One region of the Acidovorax sp. GW823-FHT01C06 genome, then DNA from elsewhere that is predicted to be linked to it. Evidence: predicted binding sites of a transcription regulator. Region 1 holds the regulator's gene; each other region holds the start of a gene.
The links. The regulator sigma-54, encoded in region 1, starts transcription at its own class of promoters, with help from an activator protein. The targets are predictions, from matches to a motif close to TGGCANGNAANCTGCTTT.

Region 1 (7,717 bases):
ACAGCGCTTGTCTGTATTGCGCCTTCAGCTTCATTTTTAATAGCAGACCAGACATGGGCCTGGTAGGGCAGCAGTTTCTCGAACGCAAAGCGGCGCAGCCTGCCCGCCGGAATGCGGCAGGCAATCTGCGCGGCCTCGATGGCGATGGTGCCGCTGCCGCAGCAGGGGTCGTACAGTGGCTGGGGGTTGTCGCCGTGGGGGTCCCAGCCGCTGGCGGCGATCATGGCGGCGGCCAGGGTTTCCTTGAGCGGGGCGTCGCCCTTGTCCTCGCGCCAGCCGCGCTTGAACAGCGGCTCGCCCGAGGTGTCGATGTAGATGGTGGCTTCGTCGGTGGTCAGGTGCAGGTGGATGCGCACGTCGGGCCACTGCGTGTTCACGTCGGGGCGCACGCCGCTCTTGGCGCGAAAGCGGTCGGCCACCGCGTCCTTGACCTTGAGCCCCGCGAAATTGAGGCTCTGCAGCGGGCTGTGCTGGGCGGTCACCTCGACCTTGAAGGTCTGGCGCGTGGTGAACCAGATTTCCCAGGCCACGTCGCTGGCGGCGGCGTAGAGGTCGTTCTCGGAGCGGTACGGGCGGTGCGCCAGCTGCACCAGCACGCGCTGGGCCAGCCGGCTGTGCAGGTTCAGCAGCAGCGCGTCGCGCCACGAGGCGCGCAGCAGCACGCCGCCCCGGCCCACCAGCAGGTCCTGCCCCGTGAGGCCGGTGATGCCGTGCACTTCGTCGGCCAGGAAGCCCTCCACACCGGCGGCGCAGGGGAGAAAAAGTTGGAGTTGGTTCATGACGATGGTGAGGATACGCGCTCGGAAAGTGCGTGTGAATCCGGCGTGCCGCCACGGGCCAGCAGCAACTGGCGAATGGAGTCCGGGATCGGCGCCACCTTGCGGCCGGCCTTGCCGATGAAAACGATGCCGATCTTGCCGCGCGCCACCTCGCGGCCCGAGGTCTTCTCGGTCATGCAAAAGACCAGGTCGAACCCATAGCGGTTGAAGTCCGCAGGCGCCATCTCCACGCGCATGGTCTCGCCGTGGAACCCCTCGGACTTGTACTGCGCCACGATGTCTCCGACCACGATGGACAGCCCGCCCACGTCGGCCTCGGGGTAGCCGAGTGACTGGAAAAACCGCACCCGGGCCTCGGACACGAGGCTCAGCAGCTGCGCGTTGTCCAGGTGCCCGCCCTGGTTGACGTGGCTGATGTAGATCTGCATTTCGGTGACGAAACCGAAGTGCGCGGGAAGGTCGAAGACGATGCGGGCCATGGACGGGGTGGCGAAGTGAGAGGGAAAGACGGCAACGGAGCGGAAAAACGGGCCACCAGGCGCATGCGCCGTGCACACGCCCGCACGGCGCCTACAGCGCCTTGCGCAGATTCGCCGGCGCGATCTTGAGCGCCTCGCGGTACTTGGCGACGGTGCGGCGCGCGCACTCGATGCCCTGCTCCTTGAGCATCTCGGCGATCTGGCTGTCCGACAGCGGCTTGGTCGGGCTCTCGGCGGCCACGAATTGCTTGATGAGGGCGCGCACGGCGGTGCTCGACGCATTGCCGCCGGTCTCGGTGCCCAGGCCCGAGCCGAAGAAGTACTTGAGCTCGTAGGTGCCGATGGGCGTGGCCATGTACTTGGCCGTGGTCACGCGGCTGATGGTGGACTCGTGCAGGCCCAGCTCGTCGGCGATGTCGCGCAGCACCAGCGGGCGCATGGCGAGTTCGCCGTGGGTGAAGAAGTTCTTCTGCCGCTCCACGATGGCGCGCGAGACGCGCAGGATGGTGTCGAAGCGCTGCTGGATGTTCTTGATGAACCAGCGCGCCTCCTGCAGGCGCTGCTGCATGCCCTGGTGGCCCTCGCCGCCCTTGTGGCCGCGCAGGGCGCCGGCATAGATGTCGTGCACGCGCAGGCGCGGCATCACGTCGGGGTTGAGCTGCACGATGAAGTTGTGCTGCCCGTCGCGGCCATTGGCGCGCCCGGCCTTGCGCACGATCACGTCGGGGATGATGATGTTGCGCTCCACGTCGGCGAAGCGGCGCCCCGGGCGCGGCTCCAGCCGGGCGATCAGCGCCATGGCGGCGCGGGTGCGCTCCTCGCTGTCGCCGCAGGCCTGCGTGAGGCGGCGCACGTCGCGCCGCGCCAGCATCTCCAGCGGCTGCTGGCACACGCGCAGCGCGGTCTGCACGGTGTCGGGGTCGATGTCGCTGTCCTCGTCGGCGGCCAGCGCCTTGAGCTGCAGCGTCAGGCACTCGGCCAGGCCGCGCGCGCCCACGCCCACGGGCTCCAGGCTCTGCAGCAGCCGCTGTGCCACGGTGAAGCGGTGCACCAACTCCTCGATCTGCTCCAGGTCGTCGGGCCCGGCCAGGCTGATGGCCAGCTCTTCGAGCGGATCCTCCAGGTAGCCGTCGTCGTTGAGCGATTCGATCAGGAAGCGCAGCGCGGCGCGGTCGATCTCGGACAGGCGCAGCGCCAGCGCCTGTCGGTGCAAAAAGGCGGTCAGCGATTCGTGCGTGCGGGCCAGCTCGGTGGCGTCGGCCTCGTCGCCTTCGGCGTCGTTGCGGTTGCGGGCGGGGGCGTCGCCGCCCCACTCGGCGTCGTTGGGCGCCATCTCCACCGTGCCGTCGCCGCTCCAGTCGGGCTCGTCGGCGCCCGCGCTCGGTGTTTCAGCATCATTTTGAGCCTCAGCGCTGGTACTGCTTGCGCTGGTAGCTCCTGAAAAAATAGCATCATCCGCGCTGTAGTCGTCGGCCTGGGCCGGCGTATCGGCGGCTTCCAGGCCAAACTCCTCGCGCGGCGCCTCGTCGGCGTTGCGTTCGAGGAACGGGTTTTCGTCGAGCATCTGCTCGACTTCCTGCGAGAGTTCCAGCGTGGACAACTGCAGCAGCCGGATGGACTGCTGAAGCTGGGGGGTCAATGCAAGATGCTGCGAGACGCGCAGCGAGAGTCCAGGTTTCATTGATTGAGCGCCGCCGGGCCGCCCCAAGGCGCGAAGGCCCCCTCGGGGGGCAGCGAACCACGCGCAGCGGGGAGCGTGGGGGTACCGTACCGCGCCGCCGGGCCGCCCCAAGGCGCGAACGCCCCCTCGGGGGGCAGCGCAGTACACGAAATGACAAGCGTGGAGGCCATGTCTACATGCGGAAATGTTCGCCCAGGTACACCCGGCGCACTTCGGCGTTGTCCACGATCTCGGACGGCGTGCCCTGGGCCAGCACCTGGCCATCGCTGATGATGAAGGCGTGGTCGCAGATGCCCAGCGTCTCGCGCACGTTGTGGTCGGTGATGAGCACGCCGATGCCGCGCGCCTTGAGGAAGCCGATGATGCGCTGGATCTCGATCACGGCGATGGGGTCGATGCCCGCAAAGGGCTCGTCCAGCAGGATGAAGCGCGGCTGCGTGGCCAGCGCGCGGGCGATCTCGACGCGGCGGCGCTCGCCGCCCGACAGGGCCATGGCGGGCGAGGCCCGCAGGTGGTCCACGCGCAGCTCCTGCAGCAAGGCCGTGAGACGCTCTTCGATGGCCTCGCGCGACAGCGGCTTGCCGTCGTCGTCCGCGCGCTGCAGCTCCAGCACCGCGCGCACGTTCTCTTCGACCGTGAGCTTGCGGAAGATGGAGGCTTCCTGCGGTAGGTAGGACAGCCCCAGCCGCGAGCGGCGGTGGATGGGCATGTGGGCCACCGAATGGCCGTCGATGCGGATGTCGCCCGCGTCGCTGCGCACCAGGCCCACGATCATGTAGAACGAGGTGGTCTTGCCCGCGCCGTTGGGCCCCAGCAGGCCCACGACCTCCCCCTTTTGCACGACCAGCGACACATCCTTGACGACCTTGCGGCTGCCATACGACTTGGCCAGGTGCTGCACCTCCAGGCGGCTGCCCGCCTGGGTGTCAGGACCGGGGCTGACGGGCTGCGCGCTCACTTGGAGCCGCCGCCAAGGCTGTTGCTGGGGCGCAGCACCGGCGCCGATGCCGGGGGCGCGGCCTCCGGCGCGGCGGTACCGGCGGGCGGGTCCTTGGGCGCGAGCACCGCACGCACCCGGCTGCCGGGCGCGGGCGCATCGCCCGCCGCATTGGTCGCGGGGGTGCGCTTGCCGTCCACGGTGAACACATCGGTGAGGTTGTTGTAGACGATCACGGCGCCGGTGATCTCGTCGCTGAGGACCGCCCCGCGGTAGCGGCGCAGCTCGGCGCGGGTGATGAAGCGCACGTTGTCGGCCTTGCCGTCGTACTCGATGACTTCGCTCTCGCCTTCGATGAACTCGTCCGGCGCGCCCGCCACGGTATCGCGCTTCTGGCGGAAGAAGGCCCGCTTGCCCGCCTCGGCCGTGACCACGCCGTACTGGTAGCCGTCGGCGTCCTGGCGCACGTCCAGCCGCGCGCCGCGCAGCACGATGGAGCCCTTGGTCATGACCACGCGGCCCGAGAACACGCTGGTCTGCTTGAGCTCATCGTGTCGCAAGGCGTCGGCCTCGATGTTCATGGGCTTGGCGCGGTCGGCCTTTTCGGCGTGCGCCGCGCCCAGATGGCAGGCCAGGGCGACAAGCAGGAGGTGGGGGAGGATGCGGTAGTTCATAGGGCACGAATCTTGCAGGTCATTGTAGCCACCCCACGGCGTGCGCCATGAAAAAAGCCCGCATCCGCGGGCTTCTTCTTGGGGCATCCGAGGCCGTCGGCGCTTGGAAGCCGACGCCTGCACCCGTGGAGCCGGCGCTGCCGGGCCGCCGGGTGCGTTCCCCTGGGCAGGAAGGCGGCTCACGAGGGCCACGCTTCCTTCAAGGAGGCGTCACCCCTTTTTCGCCGTGGCGGCCAGGTGCTCCACCACCTGCAGCACGTTCTGCATGTTGCCGGCCATGGTGCCATCGGTGTAGTACTTGCCGGCCACGCCCATGGAAGGCACGCCTTCCACGCCATACGCGTCCTGCAGCTGCGACGCACGGCGCACCTGGTTGGACACGGTGAAGGAGCCGTAGACCTCCTTGAACTTGGCGGCATCGACCCCCTGCTGGGTCACCCAGGCCAGGATTTCGTCGTCCTTGGCCAGCTTCTGCTTTTCCACATGGATGGCGCGGAACACCTTGGCGTGCAGCGCGTCGAGCTTGCCCATGCCTTCGAGCGTGTAGTAGAGCTTTTGCTGCGGCACGAAGCTGGCATTGAAGGCCACGGGCATGCGGCGGATGCTCATGTCCTTGGGGGCGCTCTTCACCCATGCGTCGAGCGTGGGCTCGAAGGCGTGGCAGTGGGGGCAGCTGTACCAGAAGAATTCGATCACATCGACCTTGCCGGCGGGCGCATCGGGCGCCACGGGCTTGTCCAGCCGCTTGAAGTCCTTGCCCTCCTTGAACTGGCGGGCCTGGGCCAGCGCGGGGGTGGCCACTGGCAGCGTCAGGGCGGAAGCGGCAACCGCCGAGGCGGCGGACAAAGAAAACTCACGGCGTTTCATGGCAAAGACTCTCCTGGTTCTGGTCTGGGGGATGTGAGCCATGCCCCCGCAAAAAGTTCAGCTCCCGCTGCGCGGCAGTTCAGCGCTGCACCCGCACCAGGGCCGATTCCACCCCGGCGCCGTCGAGCTTTTCCTTGAGCTGCTCGGCATCATCGCGCTTGGTGAACGGGCCCACGCGCACGCGGAACACGGCCCGCCCATTTTGCTCGCGCTCGCTCACCCGGGCCTCCCAGCCCAGCATGGCCAGCTTGGCGCGCTGGGCATCCGCATCGGCCTGGGTGCGGAATGCCCCGGCCTGCACGAAGTAGTCGAACGGGTCCAGGTTGCCCTTGGCGGCGGCCTTGGCGACGGCCAGATCGCCCAGCGGGTCGGCGCCGGGCTTGCTTTCGGCCTTGGCCGCCTCGGGCTTGCTGGCAACCGGCTTGGGCGCGGAGGCGGCCGCCCGCACCTCGGGCGCCGCCGCGGAGGCGGGCGCGGAAGCCGCCGCCACCGCCGGCGCGGGGGGACGCGCGGGGTTCTTGCCGTACAGCGGAGAGTTCGGGTCCCAGTTCTTGTTCTTCTGGGATTCGGCGGCATCCATGTCCACGCCCCGCCCGTTGCCCTTGTTGAGGAAGGGCACCGGCACCTTGGTCACGTACACGGCCACCGCCAGTGCGGCCCCCAGGCCCACGATGACCCCGACGATGAAGCCGATGATGGTCCCACCCGTCTGTTGTTTCTTCATAGTGACTGCTTACATTCTGGCCGGAGCCGACACGCCCAGCACGGCCAGGCCATTGTGCAATACCTGCGCGGTGGCGGCGACGAGGGCCAGCCGGGCCCGCTTGACGGTTTCATCGTCCACCAGGATGCGCTCGGCGTCGTAGTAGCTGTGGTAGCTGGCGGCCAGGTCGCGCAGGTAGAAGGTCACGTCGTGCGGCGCCTCGCCGTCGGCGGCGGCGGTGAGCATCTCGGGGTACTTGGCCAGCTGCAGCATCAGCGCCTGGGCCTGCGGGCCTTCGAGCGCCGACAGGTCCGCGCCCTGGAGCGAGGCCACATCGCCGCCGCCCTGCTCGGCCCAGCCGCGCAGCACCGACTGGATGCGCGCGTGGGCGTACTGCACGTAGTACACCGGGTTGTCGTTGTTCTGCGCCACGGCCAGGTCCACGTCGAAGGTGTACTCGGTGTCGGGCTTGCGGCTCAAGAGGAAGAAGCGCACCGCGTCCTTGCTGGTCCATTCGATCAGGTCGCGCAGCGTGACGTAGCTGCCCGCGCGCTTGCTGATCTTGACCTCTTCGCCGCCCTTGACCACGCGCACCATGGTGTGCAGCACGTAGTCGGGGTAGCCCTGCGGGATGCCCACGCCGGCCGCCTGCAGCCCGGCGCGCACGCGGGCGATGGTGCCGTGGTGGTCCGTGCCCTGGATGTTGACGACCTTGGTGAAGCCGCGCTCCCACTTGGCGATGTGGTAGGCCACGTCGGGCACGAAGTAGGTGTACGTGCCGTCCTTCTTGCGCATGACACGGTCCTTGTCATCGCCGTAGTCCGTGCTCTTGAGCCACAGCGCGCCGTCCTGCTCGTAGGTCTTGCCGTTGGCCACGAGCTTGCCCACGGTGGCCTCGACGCGGCCGCTGGTGTACAGGCTCGACTCGAGGTAGTACTCGTCGAACTTCAGATTGAAGGCCTGCAGGTCCTTGTCCTGCTCGTTGCGCAGGTAGGCCACGGCGAACTGGCGGATGGACTCCACATCGTCCACGTCGCCGCTGGCGGTGAACGCGCGGTCGTCGGCCTTGACGGTCTTCTTCGCGAGGAAGTCGTTGGCGATGTCCTGGATGTAGTCGCCGTTGTAGAACGCCTTGGACGCCGGGTTCTCGGGGTCGGTGGGCCAACACTCGTCGCCGGGCTTGAAGCCCTTGGCGCGCAGCTGCGTGCTGGTGGTCAGCGTCTGGATCTGCACGCCCGCGTCGTTGTAATAGAACTCGCGGTGCACCTTCCAGCCCTGGGTGGCAAAGAGGTTGCAGATCGCGTCGCCCAGCGCCGCCTGGCGGCCGTGGCCCACGTGCAGCGGGCCGGTGGGGTTGGCCGAGACGAACTCGACCAGCACGCGCTGGCCGTTGTCGGCCTGGTAGCCAAAGCGGTCTCCGGCCCCCAGGACCTCGCGCACCACTTCCTGCTTGGCGGCGGGCTTGAGGCGGATGTTGAGAAACCCGGGGCCGGCGATCTCGATGGCATCGACCCAGCGGGCAAACGCGGGCGTGGCCTCGAGCGCGGCCTTGAGCTGCTCGCCCAGCGCGCGCGGGTTGAGCTTGAGCGGCTTGGCC
Region 2 (7,717 bases), on a different contig from region 1:
ATACGCGCGCCGAGGCCGACAAGGCGTTGGCCGACCTCAAGGCCAAGGGCATGCAGGTCAACGAACTGTCGCCCGCAGAAGCCAGCCGCATGCGCGAGAAACTGGGGGCGGTCAATACCAGCATTGCCGCCAACGTGGGCGAGGCGCTGTGGAAGGACGTGCAGGGCGCCGTGGCGCAGGCGCGTGGGAGCAAATAAGCCTGGGTGAGACGCGGCTGCCGCAACGCCATTGCGGCTCCCAAAGACAAAAGGCCGAGGCCCCGAAAGGGGCCTCGGCCTTTTTGCATTTGCAACTGCCTGCCCGCACCGCCTTGCGGCGCGGGCAGGACGGATTACAGGGAGCCGATTTCGCCGGACGAGATCTTGCCAGTGCGCAGGGCGTCTGCAGCTTGGGCATTCACCGCGTTGCGGTCAGCGGTGGAGGTGTAGACCAAGGCACGCGAACCGACGGGGATGGCACCGCTGGTTTGGGGCACTGCCGAGGCTTCGGCTTGCACTTCGGCACGGGTGCGGTTCGTTTCGAACTTCGTGGCGAATTGCGAAGCATCGACTTCGTCGGCCTGTGCACCGAAAGAAGCGAAAGCGGCCACGGCGGCGATGGAGAGGAAGCGTGCGGTCTTGTTCATGGTGAAACTCCGGTGAAATTCAAAAAAATGAGGGCGATGTACTTGGAAATACGCAGCAGGAGAGGGCCTGGATTCAGCGAATCAAACGCTGATCAACCACGCTCACCCGAAGGGATCTGGCCGGTGCGCACGGCATCGGCGGCCTGGGCACGCACGGCGGCGCGGTCGGCCGTGGATTGATACGTCACCACACGCGAACCTGCGGGTTCGATGGAGCGGGTCTGGGCCACGGTGGCGGCTTCGGCGGCCACTTCGGCGCGGGTGCGGTTCGTCTCGAACTTCGTGGCGAACTGCGAGGCATCGGCCTCGTCGGCCTGGGCACCGAACGAAGCGAAAGCAGCCACGGCGGCGATGGAGAGGAAGCGGGCGGTCTTGTTCATGATGAAATCCTTCAGGAAGAAAAAAGCGTCTCAAAAAAGCCGGGACAAAAACCATTTCTGAACCGGGTTCGGTGAGTCGCCTTGCGGGTTCGGCTCATCGATGGGATGAACTGTACGCCGCGGTGGTACAAAGAAAAACTACTCGGTCGCAAACTAACTGTTCCAGTTTTGGAAACAATCCAGACGCCTGTCTTTCTGCCTGCGGCCCGAGGGCCGGTAGCCAGTCGCAAGCGATCGTGGTGGCAGGAGAGGTGGGCGGTGAATCCTTTCGAAAGCGCGTTGGACATGGGCTGTATCGTGCCGGGCGGCGCGGCATGCGTCGTCTCAGCGCGGTTTCGATTCTTTTCGGTTTGTTTCGGGTTCTCCCGAATGCAACAAGTGCGAAACATGTGCATCGAGTCCGTGGGGAACGCGCCAAAGGTGTGGTGAATGGCACTTGCGCGGGTTGCATCGGCAAGGCTTATGGGCTGAAATCACTCTGTACCTGTTTCAGCCATCACGAGGGAGGTTCCAATGACCGTAGTCGCCAAGATTCTTCAATCCAAACCCGATGCCACCGTGCATACCATCGGGCCCGCCACTTCGGTGTTCGATGCGCTCAAGCTCATGGCGGACAAGGGCATCGGTGCGTTGATCGTGACCGAAGGCGCCGACATCGTGGGCATCTTCACCGAGCGGGACTACGCGCGAAAAATCGCGCTCATGGGGCGCACGTCCTCGGTCACCCAGGTGCGGGACGTGATGACGACCGCCGTGCTGTTCGTGCGGCCCGACCACACCAGCGAGCAGTGCATGCAGCTGATGACCGGCAACCGGCTGCGCCACCTGCCCGTGGTGGACGACAGCAGCAAGCTCGTGGGCATGATTTCCATCGGTGACCTGGTCAAGGACATCATTTCCGAGCAGAAATTCATCATCGAGCAGCTGGAGCAGTACATCACCGGGGCGCGCTGAGACAGAGACAGAGGCCGAAGCGGCAAGGGCCCTGGCCTTGTGGCCAGAGCCCTTGCATTCCCGTGGGGGGGGGCCGCCCGATTGCGGCATCCCGGGGCCCGCCGTCAGGCCGCCTTCTCCACATGCGCCTGCCGCGTGTACAGAAAGTCGATCACCGCCTTGCGGCACTGCACGTAGCGCGGGTCCTCGGCCAGCTCCACGCGGCGGCGGGGGCGGGGCAGGTCGACGGCCAGCACCTCGCCAATGGTGGCGGCGGGGCCGTTGGTCATCATCACGATCTTGTCGGACAGCAGCACGGCCTCGTCCACGTCGTGGGTGACCATGACCACGGTGCTTTGCGTGCGCGCCACGATCTCCAGCAGCTCGTCCTGCAGCTTGGCGCGGGTCAGGGCATCGAGCGCGCCGAAGGGCTCGTCCATCAACAGCACCTGGGGTTCCATGCCCAGCGCACGGGCGATGCCCACGCGCTGCTTCATGCCGCCCGAGATCTCGCCGGGGCGCTTTTGCCCGGCGTGCGTGAGGCCCACCAGCGCCAGCGCCGCATCGGTGCGGGCCCTGAGCTGGGCCTTCGTTTCCTTGCCGCCAAACACGCGTTCCACGGCGAGGTAGATGTTGTCAAAGCAGGTGAGCCAGGGCAGCAGCGAGTGGTTCTGGAACACCACAGCGCGCTCCGGCCCCGGGCCCCTGATCTCCTTGTTGGCGCACAGCAGTGCGCCGTTGGTGGGCGTGGTCAGCCCCGCGATCAGGTTCAGCAGCGTGGACTTGCCGCAGCCCGAGTGGCCGATCAGCGCGACGAACTCGCCCTTGGCGATGGTGAGGTTGATGTCGCGCAGCGCCGGGAACAGGCCCTTGGCGGTCTTGAAGGTCTGCTCCACGCCATGGACTTCGATGAACTTGGTGGTGAGAGAGGTGTGCATGAGGAACTCCGGGTTGTTTCGAGGACCGCCGCGGCACCGGCTTGGCCGGGCCACTGGGGGGCACCTGAGGGGATGACGCGCCGCAGGCGCGGCTCAGGGGTGGGTCAGGTTTTGACCTCTTCGAAGGTGAACGCAGTGGCCAGCTTGATGAGCGCGAACTCCAGCACCAGCCCGACGATGCCGATCACGAAGATCGCGATGATGATGTTCTTGACGTTGAGGTTGTTCCACTCGTCCCACACCCAGAAGCCGATGCCCACGCCGCCGGTCAGCATCTCGGCGGCCACGATCACGAGCCACGCGGTGCCCACGGCCAGGCGCACGCCGGTCAGCATGTAGGGCAGCACGGCGGGGAACAGGATCTTGGTGGCGATCTTCCACTCCGACAGGTTGAGCACGCGGGCCACGTTCATGTAGTCCTGCGGCACACGCTGCACGCCCACGGCGGTGTTGATGATCATGGGCCAGATGGAGCAGATGAAGATCGTCCAGATGGCGGCCGGGTTGGCACCCTTGAACACCAGGAGGCCGATCGGTAGCCAGGCCAATGGAGACACCGGGCGCAGCAGGCTGATGAGCGGGTTGAACATGCGCGACAGGAAGTTGAAGCGCCCGATCACGAAGCCCGCTGGAATGCCCACCAGCGCCGCCATGCCAAAGCCCACGGCCACGCGTTCGAGCGACATCAGCACGTTCCAGCCCACGCCCTGGTCGTTGGGACCGTTGCGGTAGAACGGGTTGCTGAAGATTTCCAGCGCCTGCTTCCAGGTTTCCACCGGGCCGGGAATGCTGTTGCCCGTGGTGGCTGACACCACGGCCCACAGACCCACCAGCAAGCCCAGGCCACACAGCGGCGGCAGCACCGCCATCCAGAAGCCGCGCGACAGCGCCGCCCAGTCGCGACCGGCGGGGGCTGCAGATGCCGTGGGCGCAGGGCTTGCCGCCATTGCCGTTTTTGACTGTTTTTGGCTTCTGGCGCTTGCGGGCGAAGCGCTGCTAGCTACATTATTCATAGCGTTCTGTGCAACCACGGGGGCTGCATCCAGCGGGGAGTGAAAGACGGCACTGACCATGGTGTTCTCCTGTGCAGGGTGGACGGGGCAGGGCGCTTACGCCTTGATCTTGAAGCTGTCGGCGTACTTGGCGGGGTCCTTGCCGTCCCACACCACGCCGTCCATGAACTTGCTCGTACGCATTTCGCTCTTGGGCAGCGGCGTCTTGGAAGCGGCGGCCGCCTGCTTGTAGACGTCGATGCGGTTCACGGCCTTGGCCACGTTCAGGTAGTCGGGGTGGTCCTTGACCAGGCCCCAGCGCTTGTGCTGCGTGAGGAACCACATGCCGTCCGTGAGGTAGGGGAAGTTCACCGTGCCCTCGTTGAAGAACTTCATGTGGTTGGGGTCGTCCCAGGTCTTGCCCATGCCGTCCTGGTAGCGGCCCAGGATGCGCTGGTTGATGGCATCGACGCCCGTGTTCACGTAGGCCTTGCCGGCAATGGTCTCGGCCATCTTGTTCTTGTTGGCCAGGCCTTCGTCGATCCACTTGCTGGCCTCCAGGATGGCGGCCGTCACGGCACGGGCCGTGTTGGGGTACTTCTGCACGAATTCGGACGTGGTGCCCAGCACCTTCTCGGGGTGGTCCTTCCAGATGTCCTGCGTGGTCGTGGCCGTCACGCCGATGCCGTCCATGATGGCGCGGTGGTTCCAGGGCTCGCCCACGCAGAAACCGTCCATGTTGCCCACGCGCATGTTGGCCACCATCTGCGGCGGGGGCACGGTGATGACCTTGGCATCCTTCATCGGGTTGATGCCGTTGGCCGCCAGCCAGTAGTACAGCCACATGGCGTGCGTGCCGGTGGGGAAGGTCTGCGCGAAGGTGTACTCGCGCTTCTCGCTGGCCATCAGCTTGGCCAGGCCCGCGCCATTGACGGCGCCCTTGTCGGCGAGCTTCTTGGACAGCGTGATGGCCTGCCCGTTGTGGTTCAGGTTCATCAGCACGGCCATGTCCTTCTTGGGCCCGGCCAGGCCCAGGTGCACGCCGTAGACCAGGCCGTACAGCACGTGGGCGAAGTCGAGTTCGCCGTTGACCAGCTTGTCGCGCACACCGGCCCAGGAGGCTTCCTTGGTGGGGATGATGGTCACGCCGTACTTCTTGTCGATGCCGAGCACCGAGGCCATCACCACGCTGGCGCAGTCGGTCAGCGGGATGAAGCCGATCTTGACTTCCTTCTTCTCCGGCGCGTCCGAGCCCTGGGCGTGCACCAGCGCACGCAGCGCGGGGCTGACGCCGACGGCGCCCACGGTGGCGGCCTGCAGCACGGTGCGGCGGTTGAGGCTGGTTTTGAGCAGATCGGTCATGGGGCACTTCCTCATAGCGTTGAAAACAAAAAAGGCGTCCTCCCGAGCAGCCTGCATACATGCAGCACCGGTCGGTGAGGGACGCCTCTGTCCATGGCGATACCCGATGAAGGGCTCGCCCAGCACCGGCCCGCCTTTGGGCCCGTGCTGTGTGGGGGTGAGACCGCCATTGGTCTCGCAGGGGTTAAAGCAAGTGGCGTGCCAGGCCTTGCCGCACGGGCTCCGCATCAGTTCGGCGCATGATTTGCTATTGAACTGATAGCTTCTTGCGCAAATGGATCAAGCGCCGGGGGCCTTTTTGACCTGCAAACGCGCGGAGGTGGTGCGCGCGGTGAATGCCGCACTGCCTTTGTGCGGCGCACCATCCGGGAGAAGCCGGTGGACCTGGGCGTGGCCCAGGCCGGGGATGCCGGGTAAGGACCGCTGCGCAGCGAGGGGATCGTCCCCTTTCCCGAGCCGGGCAGAGGAGGGGCCAGGGGCCGCGGCTCCAAGACTGCCTGTGCAGTCTGGACGGTCTCCGAGAGCGGGCGGCCTCTGGCGGCTGCACCGATGCGCGCAGCGCCTCAGGAGGATGTCACCTGCTTACCCGAGCAGGTCCATCACGTCGAGCATGCGCTGGGCCACATCCACGAGCTTGAGGCCCTTGTCCATGGCGGTCTTGCGCAGTTTCTCGTACGCGGCCTGCTCGGTCAGGCCCTGGCGCTGCATGAGCAGGCCCTTGGCGCGGTCGATGGTCTTGCGGTCCTTGAGCTCGGTCTTGGCATCGGCGAGCTCGGCGCGCAGCGCCTGCTCGTGCTGGAAGCGCGCCATCGCCACGTCCAGGATGGGGCGGATGCGCTGGGGCGCGAGGCCGGCCACGATGTAGGCCGACACGCCCGCGGCCACCGCGTCCTTGACGTGCGAGGTGTCCTCGTCGTTGGTGAACATCACGATGGGGCGGCGTTCGTCGCGCGTGGCCACCACCACGTGTTCCAGCGCGTCGCGGGCCTCGCTCTCGGCGTCCACGATGATCAGGTCGGGCTGCAGCTGGGCGATCCGCTCGCTCAGGAACACATCCGCGGGCAGCGTGGCGATCAGGTTGAAATTGTTCTCCAGCAGCCCGATGCGCAGCGCCCGCGAACGCTCCGCCTGCAGCACGGCGTGTTCGTCGTCGGGGTCGGCAATGGCCAGGTCCGGGGCCACCACCACGATGCGCAGAGACTCGTTCATACCCTGGAGCATAAGCAATTTTTACGCCACAAATTGGTGCGCCGAAGCGGTGCGCCCCGGGCAGGTGCCGGGTTCCGGCAAGGGCCTTGCCTTGCAGGGTCTGAAACTTGCTAATAGTTTGCCGATTGGCAGGGCATACCCGATAGCGCCTTTCCTCCGTCGTCGCATATACATCTGGTCACATTGACATATTGATGAGGATTCCGCATGAACAAGCATATTGACCGGCGCCGTTTCGCCGCCGGGCTGGCCTTGACCACCGCCGCGTCCATGGCGCTGCTGCTCCTGTCCGGGTGCGGCAAGGTGCCCGACACCATCAAGATCGGCGTGGCGCAGCCCTTGAGCGGCCCCCTGGGCGCCCTCGGGCAGGACTTGCTCAATGGCGTGAACCTGGCCGTGGCCGAACTGAACAAGGGCGGCTACACCGTGGACGGCAAGCGGGTGACGCTGGAGGTGGTGGCGGTGGACGACAAGGCCGACGCGGCCACCGGCAAGACGGTGGCCCAGCAGCTGGTGGATGCCGGCGTGGTGGCCGTCATCGGGCACCTGAATTCGGGCGTGAGCATCGAGACCGCGCCCATCTACGCGGCCAAGGACATCGCGCAGATCGCCATCTCCACCAACCCCAAGTTCACGCAGCTGGGTTTCTCCACCACCTTCCGCATGGTGGGCAACGACACGCTGCAGGCGCGCGCCATCGGCTCGTTTGCCGCCACCCAGCTGGGCGCCGCGCGCTATGCCGCGCTGGATGATGGCACGCCCTACGGCAAGGGCCTGGCCGACGGGGCCGCCGCGCAGCTCAAGGCCGAGAAGAAAGAGGTGGTGGTGCGCAAGTCGTTCGACGACAAGACCACGGCATTCGACGAACTGGCCGGCGAACTCAAGGCCGCGAAGGTGGAGGTGATCGTCTCCACCCTCAATGACTTCCAGGCGCTGGCGTTGCTGGAAGCCCTGCGCAAGGTGGGGCACACCAAGGTGAGCCTGCTGGGCGGCGACACCATCAAGACCACCGACATGACCAAGGGGGCCGGCATCGTCGAGGGCGTCTATGCCACCTCGCCCGTGCTGGAAGCCAAGGAGTTTTCCACGGGCAAGCCCTTCCTGGAAAAGTACATCGATGCCTACAAGAAGCCGCCCGCGTACGGCGGGCACTACAGCTACGACAGCATGTACGTGCTCTCGGCGGCCATCCAGAAGGCCAAGTCCGCGGACCCCAAGGACATCACCAAGGCCATGCACGGCATCAACGGCTACGCGCCCGTGATCGGCACGATGACC
Region 3 (7,717 bases), on a different contig from region 1:
CTGTTTCGCGCGCCGGGGGGCAAGACATCGCCACGGCTGCTCGCCAGTGCGCGCGCATGCGGCTTCACGCATGTGGGGTGGTCCCCGGCGGGGTTCCTGGGAGACGAATTGCCCAGTGAGAAGGCCAGCAACGCCGCGCTCTTGCACAAGGCCTTGCGCGAGGTGCGCAGTGGCGACATCCTGCTGGCCCACCTGGGCATCTGGTCGCGCAAGGACCCGTGGGCGCCGGCGGTGCTGGAGCCGCTGATCGTGGGCCTCAAGGAGCGGGGGTTTTGCTTTCGCACATTGCGCGAGCATCCTGACTATGCACCCGGGAAGGGGCGCTGAGATCATGGCGGCGGGGATTGTTTGGGTTGTGCACGGCCGCCGCCTGAGTGCAGGCGGGGCCGGCGGTACGGAGGGAGCGTGACGCGATGGGGTGGCTAGGCAACGGATTTGATGCGGCTCAGCAATGGCTTTTTGAAAGCCTGTTGCAGCCAGCGATGTTCGCCATGGGACTGGGGAACCAGCTTGAAAGCGGCTACGAGGCCGCGGGCTGGATACTGGTGGGTCTTTTGCAGCTCGTGGTGATCGCCGCGGTGATTGGCCCGCTGCAGCGCTGGCGGCCGGTGGAGGCCGTGACCGACCGGGCGACGATCCGCACCGACATTCTCTACACGCTGATTCACCGGCTGGGCCTGTTCCGGCTGGGCCTGTTCCTGGCGGTGGACCCGCTGGCGGATTCGTTCTTCGGCGCCTTGCGGGTGGCGGGCATCAGCACATTCCAGCTCGATGGCCTCTGGCCCGGTATCACCGATGTACCCTGGGTCAGCCTGTTGCTGTATCTGGTGGTGTTCGATTTCGTGGACTACTGGATTCACCGGGGGCAGCACCATTTTGAATGGTGGTGGCGCCTTCATTCCCTGCACCATGCGCAGCGCCAGATGACCATGTGGAGCGACAACCGCAACCACCTGCTCGATGACCTGCTGCGCGACACGATTCTCGTGGTGGTGGCGCAACTCATCGGGGTCGCGCCGGGGCAGTTCATCGCCATCGTCGCCATCACGCAGCTCAGCGAGAGCTTTCAGCATGCCAACGTGCGCCTGTGGTTTGGCCGCTGGGGCGAGCGGCTGTGGGTGAGCCCGCGCTTTCACCGCCTGCACCACAGCATTGGGATCGGCCATGAAACCATCAAGCCGCTGCCGGGTGAGGGGGCGAGCGCGGGGCGCGCAAGGTATCGCACCGTCCTGGGCGGTCACAACTTCGGAGTGCTGCTGCCCTGGTGGGACATTCTGATGCGCACCGCCAATTTCGAGCTGCGCTTCGATTCGACGGGCGTGCGCGACCAGGTGGAGGCGGGGCCGACCGGGCAGGTACGGGACTACGGCAAGGGTTTCTGGTCGCAGCAATGGCGTGGCTTGCTGCGGCTGCTCGGCAAGGCTTGAAAGCCCCTGCGGACGGTCAAGACGGTATGCTTGCCGGCATGGGACTTCTGTTTGATTCTTTCTGGCGCGCCGCTGCCTACTGCCTGCGCCCGCGTGTGATGGCCCTGTCCGTGCTGCCGCTCGTGCTGATGGTGGCGCTGGCGCTGGGCTTGGGGTACTTCTACTGGGACGGCGCCGTGCGGGGAATGCGCGCACTGCTGGACGCCTCCGCCCTCCTGGCCAGCTTCTGGAGTTGGCTGCAGGGCTGGGGGTTGGGAGATGTCACTTCGGTGGTGGCGCCACTGATGGTGATCCTGGCGGTGGCACCCGCGCTGGTGGTGGTTTCCCTGCTGGTGGTGGCGGTGCTCATGACGCCTGCACTGGTGGCGCTGGTGGCCGACCGGCGCTTTCCGGCCCTGGAGCGCAAGAAGGGCGGCTCCTTCATCGCCAGCGTGGTGTGGTCGGTCAGTTCCACGTTGCTGGCATTGATCGCCCTGGTGGTGTCTGTGCCCCTGTGGCTGGTGCCGCCGCTGGTGCTCATCCTGCCGCCCTTGATCTGGGGGTGGCTTACTTACCGGGTGATGGCTTTCGATGTCTTGGCCGACCATGCCAGCAAGGAGGAGCGGCAGGCTATTTTTCGCCGCCACCGCAGCAGACTGCTGGGCATTGGCATCCTGACGGGCTACCTAGGCGCTGCGCCGAGCATCGTATGGGCCTCGGGGGTGGTGTTTGCAGCGGCCTTTTTCATCCTGGTGCCGTTGGCGATCTGGATCTACACCCTCGTTTTCGCATTTTCATCGCTGTGGTTCGCGCACTACTGCCTGGCCGCGTTGGCACGCCTGCGGCAAGAGGCTGCGGGGCCGGTGGCCGCTGAGGCGCCCCCGATCCTTGCGCCGGCGAAGGAGCTGGTGCGCGGACCGGACGCCAGTGCCGAGCCGCCTCCTGCTGCTGTAGCCCCGGCGGCACTCGCAGCGTCTCCGACGCCATCTCCCACCCACGGAACCCCTTCCCCATGACTCCCTCTTTCGGCCTGATCATCGTGGGCGATGAAATCCTGTCGGGCAAGCGCGCGGACAAGCACATGCCCAAAGTCATCGAACTTCTCTCGGCTCGCGGCCTGTCGCTGTCGTATGCGGACTACGTCGGGGACAGCCCGGACCGCATCACCGCGACACTGCGGCGGGCCTTTGCCTCGGGCGATGTGGTCTTCTCCTGCGGAGGCATCGGTGCGACGCCCGATGACCACACCCGCCAATGCGCGGCAAGCGCCCTGGGCCGTGAGCTGGCTCTGCATGCCGAGGCCGAGGCGTTGATCCGCGAACGCATGCAGGACGTGGCGCGGGAGCAAGGTGTGCCATACGAAGCCGAGCGGCCGGACAATGTGCACCGGCTCAACATGGGCGTCTTTCCCGCAGGCGCCCGCATCATCCCCAATCCCTACAACAAGATTCCCGGCTTCAGCTGCGAGGGCGCTGGCGGCGGTGCCGTCCATTTCGTGCCCGGATTCCCGGTCATGGCCTGGCCCATGATCGAATGGGTGCTCGACCACCACTATGCAGACCTGTTCAACCGTGCTCCCCAGGTCGAGCAGTCGGTGGTGGTCTATGGCGCCATGGAGGCAGCATTGACACCTCTCATGGAGCGCATAGAAAAATCGCACCCCGAGATCCGGGTGTTCAGCTTACCCAGCGTGGATCATCCACAATACGGGCGGCACATCGAACTGGGCGTCAAAGGTCCTGCTCCCTTGGTCCCGGCCGCCTGGCAGGATCTCAAGACGGGATTGCACAGTTTTGGTGCAGAGTGTGGCCCTGAATTGGTGCGCAATTTGTGATGCTTGGTGTTGATCGTTGTTGCGCACCTTATTGGTGCAATCTCGCAAATGTCCTATCGGCCTGCAGTCCGTAGTGCTCCTTCATAGTGCGGCGGCTGCACCCAGCTGGCACGCAAACTGCTTTTATTTCCACAAATTCTTTTTTCAACAAGCGCTTTACCCAGGAGAACCTGATGGCCAAGACCGTTGCAGACGTGATGAAGATGGTGAAGGAGAACGAAGTCAAGTTCGTTGACTTCCGTTTTACCGATACCCGGGGCAAGGAACAGCACGTGACCGTGCCGGTGTCCCACTTCGATGAAGACAAGTTCACGTCCGGCCACGCATTCGACGGTTCGTCCGTGGCTGGCTGGAAGGGCATTGAAGCCTCGGACATGCAGCTCATGCCCGACCCCAGCACCGCCAACATCGACCCCTTCTTCGAAGAAACCACGCTGTTCCTGCAGTGCGACGTGATCGAACCCGGTGATGGCAAGGCCTACGACCGCGACCCACGCTCCATCGCCAAGCGCGCTGAAGCCTACCTGAAGGCCTCCGGCCTGGGCGACACGGCCTTCTTCGGCCCCGAGCCAGAATTCTTCATCTTCGACGGCGTGCGCTGGTCCAACGAACCCGGCAAGGTCATGTTCGAGATCGAAGAGTACGAAGCCCCCTGGAACTCGGGCGCCAAGCTCGAAGGTGGCAACCGCGGCCACCGTCCCACCGTCAAGGGCGGCTACTTCCCCGTGCCTCCTGTCGACAGCACGCAGGACATGCGCGCCGAAATGTCCTTGATCCTCGAATCCCTGGGCATCCCGGTCGAAGTGTTCCACCACGAAGTGGCGGGCGCTGGCCAGAACGAAATCGGCACGCGTTTCAGCACGCTGGTCGAGCGCGCTGACTGGACCCAGGTCCTGAAGTACGTGGTCTGGAACGTGGCCAACGCCTACGGCAAGACGGCTACCTTCATGCCCAAGCCCTACGCTGGCGACAACGGCTCCGGCATGCACGTGCACCAGTCCATCTGGAAGGACGGCAAGAACCTGTTCGCGGGCGACGGCTACGCCGGCCTGTCGGACTTCGCGCTGTACTACATCGGCGGCATCATCAAGCACGCACGCGCCCTGAACGCCATCACCAACCCCGGCACGAACTCGTACAAGCGCCTGGTGCCCGGCTTCGAAGCCCCTGTGAAGCTGGCCTACTCGGCCCGCAACCGCTCGGCCTCGATCCGCATTCCTTACGTCGCCAACCCCAAGGGCCGCCGCATCGAAGCGCGCTTCCCCGATCCATCGGCCAACCCTTACCTGGCCTTCTCGGCCCTGATGATGGCCGGCCTGGACGGCGTGGAAAACAAGATCCATCCGGGCGAAGCCGCCACGAAGGACCTGTACCATCTGCCACCCGAAGAAGACAAGCTGGTGCCCACCGTCTGCCACAGCCTGGACCAGGCCCTGGAGTATCTGGACAAGGACCGTGGTTTCCTTACCAAGGGCGGCGTCTTTACCGACTCCATGCTCGACGCGTACATCGAGCTCAAGATGGGCGAAGTCACGCGTTTCCGCATGGCGCCTCACCCTGTCGAGTACGACATGTACTACTCGCTGTAATCGCCTCCCTGCAGGCTGTTGCTCACCAAAAAGGCGGCCAAGGCCGCCTTTTTTCATGGGGCCGGAGAGGCTGGTGAAACCAATCCCGGGGCCGTTGCATCCATGTACAAAGCCCTGCGAGGGCCTGCTGGTGTTGGATTGGCGATGCATGGTGATTGGTGGATACTCCCCTGACCCCTGCATGGCAGTGCGAGGAAACCGAATGAAGAAAACGCTCATCACCCTGTTACTCATCGCCGCGACGGCACCGGCCGCGTGGGCGCAAGACCGCATCTACCGCTGTGGCAACGAATACACCAACAACGCCGCCCAGGCCAAGGAGCGGGGATGCAAGCTGGTGGAAGGCGGCAATGTCACCGTCGTGCAGGGCACCCGGCCGGCGTCGGCGGCCCCGGCGCCCTCGGGCGGCGGCACGCCTGCGGCAACGGCGGCACCTTCGAATGCACCCCGGGCCAACAGCAACGACCAGAAAGCGCGCGATGCCGATGCGCGGGCCATTCTCGAATCCGAACTGCGCAAGGCCGAGGCCCGCCATGCCGAGCTGGTGAAGGAATACAACGGCGGCGCGCCAGAGCGCAATGCCCTCGATTTGCGCAACCCCCAGCGCTACATGGAACGCACGGCGGAGCTCAAGGCCAACGTGGCCCGCAGCGAAAGCGACATTGCCGGCATCAAGCGCGAGATCGCACGCCTGCCGCCCGCCAACTAAGTCACCTTCCTTTTTTCTTGCATGGCACGCGTGTGAGCTCTTCGCCCTTTCCCGACACCCCAGCCACCGACACAGGGCGATTCCATTCGCTGGACCTGATGTCCACCCTGGTGGCCGTGCTGCGCGCCGATGGCGCCGTGCAATTTGCCAATGCGGCACTGGAAAACACGCTCGGCCTGTCGCGCCGCACCCTGGAAGGCGTGGACTTCTCCACCTTTTTCACCGATCCCGCGTTGCTGCAGACCGCGCTGGCAGGTGCCCGGGGCAAGGACTTTGCCGCCTTGCGGTATGAGGCGAGCCTCAAGCGCCTGCACCAGGACCCGGTGCCCGTGCATGTGAACGTTGCCGACGCCGAGCAGGTGGGCGAGATCCTCGTCGAGCTGTGGCCGCTGGAGCAGCAGGCGCGGCAGGACCGCGAGGAGCGCCTGCTCGACCAGGCACAGGCCAACAAGGAGCTCATCCGCAACCTGGCCCACGAGATCAAGAACCCCCTGGGCGGCATCCGTGGTGCCGCCCAGCTGCTGGAGATGGAGCTCGAGAGCCGCGAGCTCACCGAGTACACCCAGGTCATCATCCACGAGGCCGACCGCCTGCAAAGCCTGGTGGACCGGCTGCTTGCGCCACACCGCCACCCGCACCTGGTGGGCGACGTGAACATCCACGAAGTGTGCGAGCGCGTGCGCTCGCTGGTGCTGGTGGAGTACCCGCAGGGGTTGCGCGTGCAGCGCGACTACGACACCTCGATCCCAGAATTCCGCGGCGACCGCGCCCAGCTCATCCAGGCGCTGTTGAACATTGTGCAGAACGCGGCCCAGGCGCTGACCGACCGCATCGCGGCCGGCGACGCGGTCATCACCCTGCGCACCCGTGTGGCCCGACAAGTAACGTTTGGTCGCCAGCGCTACCGGCTGGCACTGGAATTGCATGTCATCGACAACGGACCGGGCGTGCCCGACACGATCAAGGAGCGTATTTTTTACCCTCTGGTGTCGGGTCGGGATGGCGGGTCAGGGCTGGGGCTCACGTTGGCGCAAACCTTCGTGCAGCGCCATCATGGGTTGATCGAATGCGACAGCGTGCCGGGTCGCACCGACTTCCGCATCCTGATTCCCTTGCCTTGAAAGCGCACGATGGTCCCTGACACGCAACCACAGGGAAGGTAAGAAAAACATATGAAGCCGATCTGGATAGTAGATGACGACCCCTCGATCCGCTTCGTCCTGGAAAAGGCGCTGGCGCGCGAAAACCTGCCCACGCGCAGCTTCACGCACCCGCGCGAGGTGCTCGATGCGCTGGCCGACATCACCGCTGGCGACCCCGCGCGCCAAGGGCCCCAGGTCCTGGTGAGCGACATCCGCATGCCCGGCGGCTCGGGCCTGCAGTTGCTGGAAAAGGTGCGCGAACTGCAGCCTGGGCTGCCCGTCATCATCATGACGGCGTACTCCGACCTGGACAGTGCCGTATCCGCCTTCCAGCGCGGCGCCTTCGAGTACCTGCCCAAGCCCTTCGACCTGCCCAAGGCGGTGGAGCTGATCCGCCGGGCGGTGGAGGAAAGCCAGCGCGAAGAGGTGACGGAAGAGCGCCAGGCCGAGACGCCCGAGATGCTCGGGCAGGCGCCCGCGATGCAGGACGTGTTCCGCGCCATCGGCCGCCTCTCCCAGAGCCAGGTCACCGTGCTCATCACGGGCGAATCGGGCTCGGGCAAGGAACTGGTGGCGCGCGCGCTGCACAAGCATTCGCCGGTCGCCGATGGGCCCTTTGTCGCCATCAATACCGCTGCCATCCCCAAGGATCTGCTCGAGTCCGAGCTCTTCGGCCACGAGCGCGGCGCCTTCACGGGCGCGCAGACGCAGCGGCGCGGCCGCTTCGAGCAGGCCGAGGGCGGCACCCTGTTCCTCGATGAAATCGGCGACATGCCCTTCGACCTGCAGACGCGCCTGTTGCGCGTGCTGTCGGACGGCCAGTTCTACCGCGTCGGTGGCCATGCGGCCGTGAAGGCCCACGTGCGCGTGATTGCCGCGACCCACCAGGACCTGGAAAAGCGCGTGAAGGAAGGAGGCTTCCGCGAGGACCTTTTCCACCGCCTCAACGTCATCCGCCTTCGCCTTCCTGCGCTGCGCGAGCGGCATGAGGATGTGCCCGTGCTCACGCGCCACTTCCTGCAGCAAAGCGCGCGGCA
Region 4 (7,717 bases), on a different contig from region 1:
GGGCGCTGGACCGATGGCCCCGGTGGCGCGGTGCTGGGCGAGGGCGCGGCGGAGGGCAGCCCGGCCGCGGGGCCGGCCAGATAGCCCTGGCGCATGAGGTTGTCGACGATCTGCGCGCCGATGCCGTTGTACATGGCCTGCAGGTCCGACAGCGATTTGCCGTCGACCAGCAGCAGCAGAGAGCGCTCGCGCAGGCTCAGGGTGCGGACGCCGGGCAAGAGTTCCAGGCGGGCTTTTTCGGTTTTTTGTAGCAGCATGGGAGCCTCCATTCACGGGTGGATGGCGGCGATTGCATCAGTCCGCCGTGACGCGGTGATGACCTCGCTGCCGCACAATGGCGAGCTGCTCCCCGGCGTGCAGGACCCTGGGGGGTGGATGCTATATATTTAATAGCTGCTAGCGCTTGTACATCAAGCATTGCGGCCCTTTTTGACTCATATCCTGGCTGTGTGCCGGCCGCGCCCCGTGCGGGGCGCAGGGCGCGGCGGCCTTTCTCGCGATGACCTTGCTGCTTGCCCCCATGGAGGGGCTTCTGGATTTTGTGCTGCGTGATGTGTTGACCCGCGTGGGCGGGGTGGACCGCTGTGTCTCCGAGTTCATCCGCATCACCGGCACCCTGCTGCCCGACAAGGTGTTCCTGCGCTATGTGCCCGAGCTGCGCAACGGCAGCCGCACGCTCGCGGGTGTGCCGGTGCGTGCGCAGTTGCTGGGCTCCGATCCGGTCAGCATGGCCGAGAACGCGGCCCGCCTGGCGGACCTGGGGCCCGAGGGGATCGACCTGAACTTTGGATGCCCTGCCAAGGTCGTCAACCGCCATGGTGGCGGCGCCGCGCTGCTGCAGGAGCCCGAACGCATCGCCGCCGTCGTGGCCGCCGTGCGCCGCGCGGTGCCTTCGCACCTGCCGGTGTCCGCCAAGATGCGGCTGGGCTTCAACGACACCGGGCTGATGCGCGAATGCGCCCAGGCGATGCAGTCGGGCGGCGCCGCCGAGCTGGTGGTGCATGCGCGCACCAAGGCCGATGGCTACCGGCCCCCGGCGTACTGGGAGCACATTCCCGCCATCCGCGCGGCGGTGCAGATACCGGTGGTGGCCAATGGCGAGATCTGGACGGTGGCCGATGCGCTGCGCTGCCGCGAGGTGTCGGGCTGCGCCACGCTCATGCTCGGGCGCGGCATGGTGGCAGACCCGGGGCTGGCCCGAGCCATCCGCGCGGCCGATGCGGGCCGGCCTGGTTCGGACACGGTGGCTTGGAGCGACCTGCTGGCGCACATCGCGGCCTTCTGGCAACTGGTGTGCGAGGACCTGGAGCCCCGCCAGCGCGCGGGGCGCCTCAAGCAGTGGCTCAATCTGCTGCGCAGGCGCTTTCCGGAAGCCGAGGCCGCCTACCAGCACGTGCGCACGATGACGGACCAGCGGGCGATCACCGCCTGGGTGGAGGCGCTGCGGGCCGGGGACTAGCCGCGCATCACTGCGCGGTGCCGCAAAGAGGCGCCTGGACAGGTGCCTAGAGCAGGTGGTCGGGCGCCAGCGGGCCCAGGAGCTGCAGCATCAACCGCAGCGGGGCGCTGGCGTCGGGTTCGGACGTCGCGTCCGCCAGGCCGCTGCCCTCGGGCGCGCGCCATACAAGGTGGCCGTCGTTCAGCTGCACATGCCAGGCGACCTCGCGCAACGCGGCCTCGATCTGCGCGGTGGCGCGGCGCGACAGGTCGCCGCTGCGGATCAGCAGCGCGATTTCCGTGTTCTGGCGCTGCGACCGGATGTCCAGGTTCATCGAGCCCACGGCCAGCAGGCGGCCATCCAGGATCAGAAGCTTGGAATGCAGCATGGCCCGCGAGCTGCCCACGGCACCAGAAGCGCCAGCCTTGCCGCCCCCGCCGGTGCTGCCCGTGGAGCCCAGGGCGCCCCGCAGCACGCCCGTGAGTTCGCTGCGCATCTCATACAACTCGACGCCCATGGCCAGCAGGTCGGGGCGGTGGCGCGCATAGCCTGCGTGGGCAATGGGCGCATCGTTGGAGGCGAGCGAGTTGGTGAGCACCCGCACTCGAACGCCGCGCGCGCGCGCCGCCGCGAAGGCCTGTTTCATGTCCGGGCCGGGCACGAAGTAGGGCGAGATGATGAGCAGATCCTGCCGTGCCTGGCCCATCAGCTGCAGCAGGCCGTCCACCACGGTGTCGGTCTGGGCATCAAGGGCTTCGGCGCCGGGCACCCCGGGCGCGGCGGAGGCGGTGGAGGGTGGGTTGGGGCCGGGGAGGGGGCCGCTGGCGGTGTCCGTGGCACGTGCAGGTACTGGCGCCGATGCTACGGCGCCAGCCGTCGCCGCACGCGGCCCGCGCGAGGTGATCGCCATGGGGGATGCCCTGGCGGGGGCTTTTTCCGGCAGCGCACCCGTGGACGTACCGTCTGGGGGGATCTTGGCGGGCTTGTCCACCAGCACCGCCGCGGGGGCCCAGGTGAACTGCGCTTGCGCCAGGTCCATGGGCTGGTAGTCCCAGATGCGGGCGCGTTGCGCGGTGGTGGTCTGGCTGCCGTCTTGCACCGGCTGGCTGTCGGGCGCCAGGGTGCCGCCCTGGCCGGCGATCCGGTCCCGCCGCGCCGCGTCGGAAGTGCGCGTGCGCTCGCGCAGGGTGTCAAGCTCCTGCTGCGTGACGAGCGACTGCACGGGATAGGCGCGCTCGTTGTTCCAGTAGCTGTCGAAACTGCGGGAGAGGTCCTGCACCACGGGCCCGGCCGCCAGCACGTCCAGATCCACGAAGTTGCCGGAATCGGCGTTGCCGAAGTACGCGTCGCCCAGGTTGCGGCCACCCGTCACGCCCATGGCGTTGTCGGCGATGAAGAGCTTGTTGTGCATGCGCTGCTGCACGCGGGAGAAGTCCCCCAGCGCGCCCAGCATGCGCCCCAGGGGCGAGCCGCGCGCACCCGTGAGCGGGTTGAACATGCGCATCTCGATGTTGGGCACGAAGGCCAGCCGCATGACCTGCGCATCACGCCCCGTGCTGTGGAAGTCGTCCAGCAGCACACGCACACGCACGCCGCGCTGGGCCGCCGCGATCACGCCCAGCAGCAGGCGCTCGGTACTGGCGTCAGCGTGGATGGCGTAGTACTGCAGGTCCAGCGTCTTCTGTGCGGCGTCGACCAGGGCGAGGCGGCTGCTGTAGGCCGCCTGGGGCCCGCTGAGCAGCAGGAACCCGGAAGGATGGCGGCCGCCCACCGACGCGCGGCGCGTTTCCACCAATTGGCCCAGGGCCGTGTCCGCAGGCGACGCCAATGCGCTCGACACCGGCCGGTCCACATCCTTGGGCAGGCCGGCGCAGCCGGTGATGGCGCTTGCAATGCACATGGCCAGGACGGCCAGCCAGCTATAGCGGGCGGTGGTGCCCAGGAACGACGCTGGAGCGGCGGGAGCAGGGGGCAGTGCAGGCATGGCGCGATTGTGACCGTGCGGCGCCGCTCGCGCTTGTCAGACGCGGCGCCAACGCAGCCACGGTGGCGACCGGGTGGACGCGGGCGCATCGCGGTGCGGTGCCCTGGCGCCGCGGCGGCTACCAGCTCACTTCGCGATCGGGTGTGGCGCTGATCTTGTGGATCGACAGGTCCGCACCGTCGAACTCCTCTTCCTGCGAGAGCCGCAGGCCGACCGTGCTTTTGAGAATGCCATACACCACGAAGCCGCCCGCCAGTGCCCAGGCCACGCCCAGGGCGGTGCCGACAAGCTGGGCGGAAAAGCTCACGCCGCCGAGCCCGCCCAGCGCCTTGCTGCCAAAAATGCCCGCCGCCAGCCCGCCCCAGGTGCCGCACAGGCCGTGCAGCGGCCAGACACCCAGCACGTCGTCGATCTTCCACCGGTTCTGCGTGAGCGTGAACATCAGCACAAAAATGGCGCCAGCCACCGCACCCACCACGAGCGCACCCAGCGGGTGCATCAGGTCGGAGCCCGCGCACACCGCCACCAGCCCCGCCAGCGGGCCGTTGTGGACGAAGCCGGGGTCATTCTTGCCCAGCACCAGGGCGGCCAGCGTGCCGCCGACCATGGCCATCAGGGAGTTCACCGCCACCAGGCCGGAAAGTTTGTCCACGGTCTGCGCGCTCATCACATTGAAGCCGAACCAGCCCACGACGAGCACCCATGCGCCCAGCGCCAGAAACGGAATGTTGGAAGGCGGGTGCGCGGAGATGGCGCCATCCTTGCGATACCGGTTGGCGCGGGAGCCCAGCAGGATCACGGCAGGCAGGGCGATCCAGCCGCCCATCGCGTGCACCACGATGGAGCCTGCGAAATCATGGAACTCCTCGCCGGCGAACCCTTTGATCCAGGCCTGCACGCCAAAATGCTGGTTCCAGGCAATGCCCTCGAAGAATGGATACACAAAGCCGACGATGACCGCCGTGGCCATGAGCTGCGGCCAGAACTTGGCGCGTTCCGCGATCCCCCCCGACACGATGGCCGGAATGGCCGCTGCAAAGGTGAGCAGGAAGAAGAACTTCACCAGTGCATAGCCGCTTTGCTGCACCAGCGACTCGGCCCCCACGAAAAAGTGCGTGCCGTAGGCCACGCTGTACCCCACGGCAAAGTACACGACCGTGGACACAGAAAAATCCACCAGGATCTTCACCAGCGCATTCACCTGGTTCTTCTTGCGGACCGTGCCCAGCTCCAGGAAGGCAAAACCGGCGTGCATGGCCAGCACCATGATGGCCCCCAGAAGAATGAACAGGGCATCCGTGCCCTGTTTGAGTGCTTCCATAACATCCTCTTGCAGTAAATTGATCCGTTCTGGTGCGGTTTGAGTGGGTGCACCAGATTTGCACCAAATTGAAGCAAGAAGCGCGCCAGAGGTTGGTGCGTGGCTTTTGCACTGCCTTGGGGCGGTGCGGCCGAAGGCGATCGCGAGGGCTGGATTAAAAACTATCCCGACCCTGGACCCGTGCCAGGACGCGAAGGTCCGGTCCGATCATCTCTGCGGATGTGAACTGCAGCGCAAGCCCGTCCGCCAGCGCATGGAGCGGGTCCAGGTTCGCCATGCCCAGCCCGGGGCCCAGCAGGCGAGGGGCCAAGTACACAAGCAGTTCATCGATGAGGCCTTCTCGGACGAGGGATCCATTGAGCTTGTGGCCTGCTTCCACATGCAGCTCATTGATTCCCCGCTGGCCAAGGTCTTTCAGCATCGCTGCCAGATCCACTTTGCCGCTGGCATTGGGCAGATGGATCACCGTGGCACCGCGAGCTTCCAAGGCGGCTTTCTTTTCCTTGCTTGTGTTGGCTGTGTAGACAAGGCAATCACGTCCGCCCATCAGCAGGTTGGCATGCGGGGGCAGCTGCAATTGACTATCCACCAAGACCACATGGGGCTGGCGGGGTGTAGGTACTTCCCGGACGTCCAGGCGGGGGTTGTCGTCCAGCACGGTGCCAATGCCGGTCAGAATGGCACAGGCCCTTGCCCGCCAGGCATGCCCATCCGCGCGCGCCGTGCGCGAGGTGATCCACTGGCTGGCGCCGTTGTGAAGCGCCGTGGTGCCGTCCAGGGACGCTGCCGTCTTGAGCCGCACCCATGGCGTGCCCCGAACCATGCGGCTGAAAAAACCGATGTTGAGTTCGCGTGATTCTTCTGCCCCTGGGCCCACGACAACCTCGATACCCGACGCCCGCAATCGCTCGAATCCGTGGCCTGCGACCAGAGGGTTGGGGTCGGTGATGGATGCCACCACTTTTGCAATCCCGGCTTCGATCAATGCATTGCAGCATGGACCGGTGCGGCCATGGTGAGAGCATGGCTCCAGGGTGACATAGGCGGTGGCACCGCGCACGTCGCGGCCAGCTGCTGCGGCATCGCGCAGCGCCATGATTTCTGCATGGGGGCCACCAGCACGCTGAGTGAATCCTCGGCCCAGCACCTCACCGTCGGGAGCGGTGATGACGCAACCAACGCGGGGATTGGGGCTGGAAAGAAAAAGCGCCTGGGCGGCTAGCCCAAGCGCTTGGTCCATTGGTAAGGGCGCTGTGGTGTTCATTGCGCCGCAGATGGTAGCGTAGAGGATTACTTGTTCCAGCAATCCGCAGCAGTTGTGCCCGAGCCCAGGTTGAGCGCGTTGCGCGTGCCTGTGTTGGTCAGCGTGAAGTCGCCGCAACGGTCTGTGGCCTGGGGGCCGGCCTTGCGGGTGGCCACCAAGGTGAAGGCCGCATTGGTGTTGCCTGCCTGAAAACCAATGGTGTAGCGCTTGGTCGCATCTCCAGCCCAAGTGAGTGCAGCAGGAAGCGCAGTGGGATACACGCCAGTGGCTGTGGCAGCTCGCTCGAGCCATTGTTGTGCCTGCAGCAGTCCGGCGCGAGCGTCTGCTCTATGCCCGCGCCGAATGTACTCGGCATAGCTTGGATAGGCAATGGCCGAGAGGATGCCAACGATGGCGACCACAATCATAAGTTCGATAAGGGTGAAGCCATGCTGCCCTTTCCGCAGAGGTCGGTTCATGATGAGTTTCTCACTTCAGTTGGCGCCAACTTGGGCGCAGCGATTGCTCCGGCATGCACTGCATGTTGAAACCATTGCCCTTGGCATCAATATCGCGATTCTCGCACTTGTCTCCGGCTTCTTTTTTGATCAGCGTATGTGAGCCCTTTGTCACTGATGCGCGCGACACAGATTTGTCATCGCCACATGTAGTACATACTGGACTACCACCTCCAGGAGGGGTGTAAAACGTGCCGTTCTTGTCAGAGTCGAGGATCTGCACCGTGGGCCGCTTCCCGTCCATGATGTTGACAAGAGTGAGGTACTGGCGTTCTTCGTCCACCGTATTGGATTCGCAGCTTTCCACGTTGGGGTCTATATCAGATCCCTTTGCTGGTACTTGAGAGTACACAGCCAATATATTGCTGCCGTCATAGAACTCCATGGGTTTCAGCAATCGCTCGCCGACGGCTGGCAAATCCATGTACCAGCCATTGAAATTGACCCAGGTGTCCTTTTTCAATTCATCCGTGATGTCCACCGTGGCGTAGTTGGCATCCACAGCTGTAATTTTCTGGGCAGCCAGCTTGGCGTTGACTACTCCCACGCCCAAAGGCACCGGAGCAGGAATGCAGTCGCTGCCACTGGGGCAGGTACCTGCACCTGGGTGCACCTGAAGACGTTTGCCCTTCGCGGTGTCGACGATGCGATAGCGGGTGTTGTCCAGCACCGAGTACAAGGATTGCACATTTGAATCGTTCTCGTCTGCCTTGGTGACATTGCGGCCAGTACCAAACGCCACCATCATGCCCCCTACCGATACGGTCTTGGCGCTGACGCCCGTTCCGATGGTCATCGTGCGATCATTGGCACGCACCGTGGGAGTGGCTGTGATTGGCTGTCTGATGGCGCCAGTGGCATCGACACGGGCGCGTGTACTACCCAGTGTGGCAGGACCGGTGGTCGTAAAGAGCGGTTGTCCACCCAAAGCAACGCCCCAGCTGGCGTCATCGACATTCGTCAGGTCGAACTTCCAGAGATTGCCTCGATTGTCACCTGCGTACACCACGTCTGGGCGGCTGTCGCCATTGAGGTCAACCAAGCGAGGAGTTGCCAAGCCGTTGTCGGCGGCTTCGCCAGTGCCTACAGTATCGGCAGTCGCGGCAGCAATACGTTTCAATTCCTTGTTGCCATCCAGGTACTGGATCAATAGGACGGGGCGCTGGTTGGCGCTGTTGTAACCGTTGCCCATGACTACGGCCCAGCGGTCATT

Region 2: the regulator sigma-54 is predicted to act here: its motif matches at 5,417-5,434, upstream of AC1RCS_RS19935 (CmpA/NrtA family ABC transporter substrate-binding protein).
Region 3: the regulator sigma-54 is predicted to act here: its motif matches at 3,347-3,364, upstream of glnA (type I glutamate--ammonia ligase).
Region 4: the regulator sigma-54 is predicted to act here: its motif matches at 4,814-4,831, upstream of AC1RCS_RS06685 (ammonium transporter).

What each region holds. Positions count from the first base shown of each region.
Region 1 is NZ_JBXAKN010000005.1:285,240-292,956, forward strand. Features, by position in the region: gene AC1RCS_RS13625 (THUMP domain-containing class I SAM-dependent RNA methyltransferase) at 1-779, opposite strand, end outside; gene AC1RCS_RS13630 (acyl-CoA thioesterase) at 776-1,258, opposite strand; gene AC1RCS_RS13635 (RNA polymerase factor sigma-54) at 1,350-2,939, opposite strand; gene lptB (LPS export ABC transporter ATP-binding protein) at 3,112-3,897, opposite strand; gene lptA (lipopolysaccharide transport periplasmic protein LptA) at 3,894-4,550, opposite strand; gene AC1RCS_RS13650 (thiol:disulfide interchange protein DsbA/DsbL) at 4,761-5,417, opposite strand; gene AC1RCS_RS13655 (SPOR domain-containing protein) at 5,497-6,141, opposite strand; gene argS (arginine--tRNA ligase) at 6,151-7,717, opposite strand, start outside.
Region 2 is NZ_JBXAKN010000010.1:196,440-204,156, reverse strand. Features, by position in the region: gene AC1RCS_RS19965 (TRAP transporter substrate-binding protein) at 1-197, shown strand, start outside; gene AC1RCS_RS19960 (DUF4148 domain-containing protein) at 332-625, opposite strand; gene AC1RCS_RS19955 (DUF4148 domain-containing protein) at 718-1,005, opposite strand; gene AC1RCS_RS19950 (CBS domain-containing protein) at 1,519-1,959, shown strand; gene AC1RCS_RS19945 (ABC transporter ATP-binding protein) at 2,064-2,876, opposite strand; gene ntrB (nitrate ABC transporter permease) at 2,981-3,949, opposite strand; gene AC1RCS_RS19935 (CmpA/NrtA family ABC transporter substrate-binding protein) at 3,986-5,230, opposite strand; gene AC1RCS_RS19930 (ANTAR domain-containing response regulator) at 5,813-6,439, opposite strand; gene AC1RCS_RS19925 (branched-chain amino acid ABC transporter substrate-binding protein) at 6,647-7,717, shown strand, end outside.
Region 3 is NZ_JBXAKN010000018.1:2,684-10,400, forward strand. Features, by position in the region: gene AC1RCS_RS24570 (polysaccharide deacetylase family protein) at 1-327, shown strand, start outside; gene AC1RCS_RS24575 (sterol desaturase family protein) at 414-1,427, shown strand; gene AC1RCS_RS24580 (EI24 domain-containing protein) at 1,466-2,422, shown strand; gene AC1RCS_RS24585 (competence/damage-inducible protein A) at 2,419-3,240, shown strand; gene glnA (type I glutamate--ammonia ligase) at 3,414-4,829, shown strand; gene AC1RCS_RS24595 (hypothetical protein) at 5,032-5,538, shown strand; gene glnL (nitrogen regulation protein NR(II)) at 5,637-6,659, shown strand; gene ntrC (nitrogen regulation protein NR(I)) at 6,711-7,717, shown strand, end outside.
Region 4 is NZ_JBXAKN010000002.1:245,361-253,077, reverse strand. Features, by position in the region: gene AC1RCS_RS06700 (hypothetical protein) at 1-257, opposite strand, end outside; gene AC1RCS_RS06695 (tRNA dihydrouridine synthase) at 500-1,459, shown strand; gene AC1RCS_RS06690 (phospholipase D family protein) at 1,506-3,422, opposite strand; gene AC1RCS_RS06685 (ammonium transporter) at 3,541-4,743, opposite strand; gene ribD (bifunctional diaminohydroxyphosphoribosylaminopyrimidine deaminase/5-amino-6-(5-phosphoribosylamino)uracil reductase RibD) at 4,898-5,983, opposite strand; gene AC1RCS_RS06675 (type IV pilin protein) at 6,034-6,465, opposite strand; gene AC1RCS_RS06670 (pilus assembly protein) at 6,476-7,717, opposite strand, start outside.